Regions from separate parts of the Streptomyces sediminimaris genome, predicted to be linked through region 2. Evidence: riboswitches for the same ligand, from Rfam matches in the RefSeq annotation. Region 2 holds a riboswitch; the other holds the start of a gene.

Region 1 (4,203 bases), 5.6 Mb from region 2:
TGTGCGGCGAGATCACCTCGATGACGTCCTCGCCGAGGGGGTCGGTCAACTCCCCGCCGATGAACAGCTGTCCGTGTTCCACGAGCTCGGTCATGGCCGAATGCCTCCCCGGAGCTGACTCTGACGGTGCATCAGATACCGGAACTGATACCAGTTCCCCTCGGAGGAGTCCACAGGGCGGCGAAAGGTGACCCAGGCTCCCATTGGAACTGGTTCTAGTTATAGTGACGGGAACGCGGCGACAGGGGAACCCATGGCACAGGTCACCGACCACGGCGGAGGCGTACGGTCCGTCCGGGTACCCATCCCGGACAACCCCCTCGGGCACACGCTCGTGTACGTCGTCGACACCGACCGCGGCCCGGTCCTGGTCGACACCGGATGGGACGACCCGGCCTCCTGGGAGACCCTCGCGGACGGAATGGCCGCCTGCGGCACGTCCGTCGGCGAGATCCACGGCGTGGTGATCACCCACCACCACCCCGACCACCACGGCCTGTCCGGCAGGGTCCGCGAGGCGTCCGGCGCCTGGATCGCCATGCACGCCGCGGACACCGCGATCGTGCGGCGCACCCGCGGCACCCGGCCCGGCCGCTGGTTCTCCTACATGGCCGCAAAGCTCACCGCCGCCGGCGCCCCCGAGGAGCACGTCGCGCCCCTGCGCGACGCCGCCCCCCGCACCACCCTTCCGGGCTTCTCCCCCGCCCTGCCCGACCGCGAGATCGTCCCCGGCGAACTCCTCGACCTCCCGGGCAGGCGCCTGCGCGCGATCTGGACGCCGGGCCACACCCCCGGCCACGTCTGCCTGCACCTGGAGGAGGAGCATCCGGCTCGACTGCCCGGCCACGGACGGCTGTTCTCCGGCGACCACCTGCTTCCCGGGATCACCCCCCACATCGGCCTCTACGAGGACCCCGACGACGACGGGGGCGCCCCCGTGCGAGCGAAGCCGAGCGTGGGTAACGTCACCGACCCCCTCGGCGACTACCTCGACTCCCTCGAACGCGTCGGCCGGCTCGCCCCCTCGGAGGTGCTCCCCGCCCACCAGCACGTCTTCTCCGACGCGGCGGCCCGGGTACGGGAGTTGCTCGCACACCACGAGGACCGGCTCACCGGCCTGCACGCCCTGCTGGCCGAACCGCTCACCCCCTGGCAGCTGGCCGAGCGCATGGAGTGGAACCGGCCCTGGAGCCAGATCCCGTACGGATCGCGGAACATCGCGGTCTCGGAGGCCGAGGCACACCTGCGGCGCCTGGTGAAGCTGGGCCGGGCGGAAGCGGTGGCGGGGAGCGATCCGGTGGCGTACGCGGCGGTGTGATCCACTCGCCGCACGGGAGCGCGCACTGATACCCCATGACCATGGACCCTTTGCACCGGCTTCTCGCCGAACGCGCCTGCGAACACCTGATCCTCGACTTCGTCCACCGCCTCGACCTGGGCGAACCCGCCTCGGTTGCCGAGCTGTTCACCGTGGACGGGGTGTGGGAGTGGCCGCCGCCGGGTGACGGGCGCCGGTCCGTGGGACGGGCGGCGCTGCGGGAGTACTTCGGCGCGCGGCCCGCTGACCGGCTCTCGCGCCGGATCATGTCCAACATCCGGGTCACGGTGACGTCCGAGGACACCGCCGAGGCCACCTCCTGCTTCACGACGTACCGCGTCGACGGCTGGTCGGGCGGCATGGTGCCGGCCGGCCCGCCGACCCAGGTGGGCCACTACGAGGACGTCCTGCGCCGCGTCGACGGCCGGTGGCTGCTCGCCTCCCGGACCCTGCGCCTGCCCTTCGGCGGCCCCACCCCGCGCGAGGGGCGCGGCGTCCTCGACGCCGTCCGCACCGACCGCGCCCCCTTCATCCCCTTCCCCGACGGCACCCTGCCGCCGCTGTCCCAGGGCGTGCGCAGCGGCCCGTTGCTGTTCACCTCCGGACAGGGCCCGCTGGACCCGGCGACCGGCGACATGCCGGCCGGCTTCACCGCGCAGGCGCGGCAGGTGCTCGCCAACGTCGAGGCCGTCGTCGCGGCGGCGGGCGGGGACCGCCGCTCGATCGCCCGCTGCACCTGCTATCTGGCCGACCGGTCCGCTTTCGGTGACTTCAACCGCGTCTACGCGGACTTCTTCGCGGACTGCACACCGCTTCCGGCGCGGACGACGGTGGTGGTGCGGCCGGTGCGCGAGGGGGTGCTGGTGGAGGTGGACGCCGTGGCCGTGCTGGGGTGACGGGGCCCACCCCCGGCCGCCGCCGGGGCCGTTCCTACGGCCCGGTACAGTAGCCGGGTCGTCATCACACCCGTACGGGGGGAAGCCGGTGCAATTCCGGCGCTGACCCGCAACCGTGAACCGTCCGCCGAGGGCGGTCAGCCGGACTGCCCCGTACGGTCGTGACCGGCTCACGTGTGCCGGCAGTCCGCCGGCGCACGGCACCGTCGAGGCATACGGAGCCGAGCCGCCCGGGGTGTCCCGTGCTGCCCGCTCCCGCAGGGAGAGGCACCCGCCGATCATGAACGTCGTCCGCCGCAGCGCAGCTGCCCTGGCAGCCATAGCCGTGATCGGCGCCGCCGCGCCGGCCGTCGCCGCGTCCCCTTCGCCGTCGCCGTCGGCCGCGCTGCCCGACGGCCTCTACGGCACCACCGACCCGAAGTACGACGGCGTCTGGCGCCAGTCGCTGGCGCTGCTCGCGCAGGACGCGGTGGGCGTGCGGCCGGCGCCGAAGGCCGTGGACTGGCTGGTGGGGCAGCAGTGCGCGAACGGGGCGTTCGCGCCGTTCCGCGCGGACGCCGCCCACGCCTGCGACGCCAAGGCGATGGTCGACACCAACAGCACGGCCGCCGCCGTCCAGGCCCTCGCGGCGCTCGGCGGCCACGGCGCCACCACCGGCAAGGCGGTCGCCTGGCTGAGGACCGCGCAGAACGAGGACGGCGGCTGGGGCTACGCGCCGGGCGGTCCGAGCGACGCCAACTCCACCGCCGTCGTCATCGGCGCGCTCGCCGCCGCGGGCGAGCAGCCCGCGCGGGTCACCAAGGGCGGCAAGTCCCCCTACGACGCCCTGCTGACGTTCGCCCTGCCCTGCGGCGGCCAGGACGCGGGCGCCTTCGCCTTCCAGCCGGACAAGAAGGGCGGGCTCGCCGCCAACGCGGACGCGACCGCCGCGGCCGTGGTGGGCGCGCTCGGCAAGGGGCTGACCGGGGCGGCCGTCAAGCCGTCCGGCACCGCCACGGCGTGCCGGGACGCCCACGATCCCGGGCAGGCGGCGCGCAACGGCGCCGCGTACCTCACCAGGGCCCTGGCGAAGGACCACCACCTGACCACGGCGCTGCCCGGCGCCAAGCCCCAGCCCGACTACGGCAACACCGCCGACGCCGTCCTCGCCCTCGCGACCGCCGGCCAGGGCGACCGGGCGGCCGGCGCCGTGCGCTGGCTGGAGGCGAACGCCGGGCCGTGGGCGAAGCAGGCCGGACCGGCCGCGTACGCGGAACTGATCCTCGCCGCCCGGGCGTACGGGGCCGACGTGCACGACTTCGGCGGGCGGGACCTGGTGCGGCTGCTGAACGCGACGGGTCCGCAGCCGGCCTCCTCCGCCGCCCCGGCCGCGTCCTCCGGCAGGAAGGCGGCCTCGGCCTCCGACTCCGACTCCGGCTTCCGATTCACCGTCTGGTGGGTCCTCGGCGGGCTCCTCCTCGTCGCCATCGGCGCCGGCGCCGGCTTCCTGTTCTGCCGCCGCGGCAAGAGGTGACGGCCGTGATCCGCCGCTGCGCCGTCCTGTTCACCGCGTTGCTGCTGGCACTGGCCGCCAGCGGTCAGGCCCACGCCACCGGTTACCGCTACTGGTCCTTCTGGGACCACGCCGCCGGGCACTGGACCTACGCCACCCAGGGCCCCGCCACCGCCCGCCCCTCGGACGGCGACGTCCAGGGCTTCCGCTTCTCGGTCAGCGAGGACTCGGGCGACGCGTCGAAGCCGCGCGGGACGACGTCGTTCCGGGAGATCTGCGCGCGGACCCCGGCCCGGGAGGGCGAGAAGCGCGTGGCGCTCGTCCTCGACTTCGGCACGGCGGCGGACGCCCCGTCCGGTGAGACGCCCCCGGCGGGGCGTACGGCCTGCGCGCGAGTGCCCGCCGGCGCCACGACGGCCGACGCCCTGGCCTCGGTGGCGAAGCCGCTGCGCTACGACACCAACGCCCTGCTGTGCGCGATCGCCGGGTATCCGCGC
Region 2 (4,203 bases):
GACGTCATCGCCGAGGACCGCGAGGAACTGGCGGAGCTGCTGAAGACGATCACCCGCCGGGCCCGTTTCCTCACCTCCGGTGGCACCCCGACCGACCTCGGCGTCGGCGCCCCGCCCTCCGACAACGGCATCCTCGGCCCGGTCGTCCCCGCCGACGGCCTCACCGTCACGGTCGGGGTGGGCGCCTCCCTGTTCGACGACCGCTACGGCCTCGCCAAGGCCCGGCCCCGACGCCTGACGGCGATGCGGACCTTCCCCAACGACCATCTCGACGCGGCCGAGTGCCACGGCGACCTGTCCCTGCAGATCTGCGCCCACCGCCGGGACACCGTCCTGCACGCCCTGCGCGACATCGCCCGCCACACGCGCGGCGCCATGCAGATCAAGTGGCGCATCGACGGCTTCCAGAACGCCCCGCGGCCCACCGGTGCCCCGCGCAACCTGCTCGGTTTCAAGGACGGCATCGCCAACCCGGACGTCACCTCGACCCGCGAGACCAACCGCCTGATCTGGGTCGGCGACGGCGACGGCGAGCCCGCCTGGGCCACCGGCGGCAGCTACCAGGTGATCCGCGTCATCCGCATGCTGGTGGAGTTCTGGGACCGGGTCTCGCTCACCGAGCAGGAGAAGATGTTCGGCCGCCGCAAGGACACCGGCGCTCCGCTCGACGGCGCCAAGGAGACCGACACCCCCCACTACGCCAAGGACCCGCACGGCACGGTGATCCCGCTGGACTCCCACATCCGGATGGCGAACCCGCGCACCGCCGCCACCGACAACTCCCGCATCCTGCGCCGCGGCTACAACTACGACCGCGGCGTCGACGCCGTCGGCGACCTCGACATGGGCCTGGTCTTCTGCTGCTACCAGCAGGACGTGGTACGGCAGTTCGAAGCCGTCCAGACCCGGCTGATCGACGAGCCCCTCGTCGACTACATCTCGCCCACCGGCGGCGGCTACTTCTTCGCCCTGCCCGGGGTACGCGACAACAGGGACTGGTTCGGCCGCGCACTGCTCGCGACCTGAGTCCACCCACCCGGCCCACCGCCGAGTGCCGAGCGCTCACGCGCCCCCGTCCCGGGGGTCGGCCTCCGCAGTGCTCCGCCGGGGCCGGCCCCGGCGGAGCACTGCGGCACCGGAGTCTCGCGCGAGACCGCCAGGACGTACGGGCAGGACGTACGAAGCCTGCGTGCCTCGCCGTCGCCACGCGGCTCCATCTGAGCCGGTGCACAAGGGGAGGGCCGAGGCCCTGCGAGGCGGCTCATGGCCGCGGGTCGGCCGGAAGGCCGTCGCCGCTCAACCGCTCCCGCTGACGCAGTGCTTGAGCAGGGCGGCGGTGATCGGGTCGATGATCCGGTAGCGCACCACCCGCCCGTCCTTCTCGCCCGCAACGACACCGGCGGCGCGCAGCAGCCGCAGGGCCTGGGAAACGGCGGGGTCGTTCATTCCGGTCGCGATGGCCAGGTCCGAGACAGCGAGCGGACCCGTCTGGCGCAGGGCCATCAGCAGGGCGAGGCGTCCGGGGTCGGAGAGCAGGGAGAACCGTTCGGCCCAGGCGCGGACGTGGCCGGGCTCGCCGATGGCGGCGACGGCGTCGCAGACCCGGTGGCCGTCGATGGCGCGGCGGTCTGCGCGTTCGGCGGGGACGAGATGCATGGGGACATCCTCGCAGGTGGCGGTGTGATCTTGGATACCTGCGCAGCCATGCAGGTATGCAGGCGTGCGGAGACACCCGTACGGTGGGCGGGCCGTGGTGTTCGGGAAGACCGGTGACAGCCCTTCGTGGTTCGGGGGGTTCAGGCCGGAGCGGCCCTCGCCACTGTGATCGGGGAGTTTGCGTCCCAGTTGTGCACGGTCACTGTCCGCCTCGGGGCGGACGGGAAGGCCGGGACGAGAACGCGCGCACCCGTAAGCCAGGAGACCGGCCACGGCACTTCACGAAGTGATCCACGAGGTGCTGGAGCGTGACCGCATGACCCTGCCCAACGGGCCCGACGTGCCCACTGTCTTCCGCTGGCGGCGCGAGGACACCGTCCGTACCGCCGGACTTCTGGCCGTGATCGCCGCCCTGCACGTGCTGGCGTTCGGCATCCTGTTCCTGCTCGTCGTGCCGGGCCACTACGAGGTCGGCTCCAAGGCGTTCGGGATCGGCCTCGGGGTGACCGCGTACACGCTCGGCATGCGGCACGCGTTCGACGCCGATCACATCGCCGCGATCGACAACACCACCCGCAAGCTGATGGCCGACGGCAAGCGGCCGGTGTCGGTCGGGTTCTGGTTCGCGCTCGGTCACTCCAGCGTGGTGGTGGTCCTGGCCGCCCTGGTGGCGGGAGGCGCGCAGCTCGCCGGCGCACTGCTGAACCACGACTCCCGCACCCACCAGACGCTCGGTGTCGTCGGCGCGACCGTCTCCGGGACCTTCCTCTACCTCATCGCCGCGCTCAACCTGGTGGCCCTCGCCGGCATCCTGCGGGTCTTCCGCGCGATGCGTTCCGGCACGTACGACGAGGCGGCTCTCGAACAGCACCTGGACTCGCGGGGGTTCATGAACCGCGTCCTGGGCCGCTTCACCACGTCGATCACCCGCCCCGGGCAGATGTTCCCACTGGGCTTCCTGTTCGGTGTCGGCTTCGACACCGCCACCGAGGTCACCCTGATGGTGATGGCGGGCAGCGGTGCCGCGGCGGGGCTGCCGTGGTACGCGATCGTGTGCCTGCCGCTGTTGTTCGCCGCGGGGATGAGCCTGTTCGACACCCTGGACGGGACGTTCATGAACTTCGCCTACCAGTGGGCGTTCTCCAACCCGGTGCGCAAGGTGTTCTACAACCTCGCCATCACCGGTCTGTCCATCGCGGTCGCCTTCCTGATCGGCACCGTCGAGCTGGTCGGGGTGCTGCACGAGAAGCTCGGTCTGCGCGACGCGGTGACCGGCTGGATCGCGGGCCTGGACCTGGACAACGTCGGTTACCTCATCGTGGGTCTGTTCGTCATCGTGTGGGCGGCGGCGCTGGCCTACTGGCGGCTGGCCAAGGTGGAACAGAGGTGGGCGGCCCGCCTGGCCGAGGGCGGCTGACACCCGCTCCGTCCGGGCGCCTGCTGCACGCGCGGGCGGGGAGGGGACCGCGGCCGCCGCACGGCCGGATCCGCCAACAGGGCGGGTCCTGCTGCCGGTTCGGCGGTGCTGGAGAGATTCCAGGGCGGAACCCGTCCGTCAACTGACGGACGCTCGGGCGCAACCTTCCGGTGTTCTGGCGTGTCCACGTAGTGTGCTGACGATATGCAGAACATGGCGGACAGCGGCGGCCGCCGCTGTCGCGACCGCCGCTCTGGCGGTCGCGACCCCGGCCGCGCACGCCGCCGGAACGACGCTCGTCCTGGACGCCCAGGAGAACTACTACCTCCCCACCGAGGGTGAGGGCCCGAACCTGGGCCTCGCGATCACCGCCTCGGGCGGGGACGCCCATGACGTCTCGGTCGCGGTCGACGCGTCGTCCCTCGCCGGGAAGGCGACGATGGAGGTCACGGGGGACTGCGTGAGCACCGGCACCCTGAAGGTGAGGTGCGACGTGGGCCCGCTGTCGGGCAAGGAGTCGATCGACCCGTTCTTCCTGAAGCCCACCGCGGCCGCCAAGGCGGGCGACACCGGTGCCATCACCTACACCGCCACCGCCTCCGACGCGCCGACCGTGACCAAGAAGACGGACGTCCTGGTCGGCGGCCCGAAGCTCGTCACCCGGCCCTACCCGGCGCTGAAGGGCATCGCGCCCGGCGCCGTCTTCGAGCGCACCCCGGCCTTCGCCAACACCGGCACCGCCCCCGCCGACAAGGGCGTCATGCTGCTGGTGCAGGACTCCGACGGCGTCTCCCTCGCCCGCGACCACTCCAACTGCCACTACTCGGACCGGCCCGACCTCGGCGCCTGGTGCCGGTTCGACACCCCGGTCGCGCCCGGCGCGGCCTACAAGACGGACGCGCCGCTGCGCTACACCGCCTCCAAGGACACGATGTACGGCTACGACAGCTACGTCGTGTGGCCGGTCGGCGGCACCGCGCCCGACTCCTTCGACCCCTCCGACTTCCCCGGGACCGGCACCGGCGCGCCGCTCGGCCTGAAGTCCGTCGCCTCCGGCTCCGGCTTCACCGGCTCCGGGTACGGCACCTTCGCCACCACCCAGCACGCCGACTACCAGGCGCTCGGTGACA

What was found. Region 2 has a riboswitch for cobalamin ahead of nicT (Nickel transporter NicT). Riboswitches for the same ligand answer to the same signal wherever they lie in the genome.
Region 1: linked by a shared signal. The riboswitch ahead of ACJ9NR_RS12415 (SCO2321 family membrane protein) and the one ahead of nicT (Nickel transporter NicT) in region 2 are both predicted to bind cobalamin.

What each region holds. Positions count from the first base shown of each region.
Region 1 is NZ_JBJWOT010000001.1:2,648,955-2,653,157, forward strand. It holds gene ACJ9NR_RS12395 (aldehyde dehydrogenase) at 1-94, opposite strand, end outside; gene ACJ9NR_RS12400 (Strvi_7410 family MBL fold metallo-hydrolase) at 254-1,318, shown strand; partial or broken gene ACJ9NR_RS12405 (nuclear transport factor 2 family protein) at 1,360-1,806, shown strand; gene ACJ9NR_RS12410 (RidA family protein) at 1,879-2,214, shown strand; cobalamin riboswitch at 2,245-2,374, shown strand; gene ACJ9NR_RS12415 (SCO2321 family membrane protein) at 2,495-3,727, shown strand; gene ACJ9NR_RS12420 (SCO2322 family protein) at 3,733-4,203, shown strand, end outside.
Region 2 is NZ_JBJWOT010000001.1:8,259,973-8,264,175, forward strand. It holds gene efeB (iron uptake transporter deferrochelatase/peroxidase subunit) at 1-1,026, shown strand, start outside; gene ACJ9NR_RS37650 (ArsR/SmtB family transcription factor) at 1,297-1,656, opposite strand; cobalamin riboswitch at 1,735-1,944, shown strand; gene nicT (Nickel transporter NicT) at 1,973-3,073, shown strand; gene ACJ9NR_RS37660 (hypothetical protein) at 3,267-4,203, shown strand, end outside.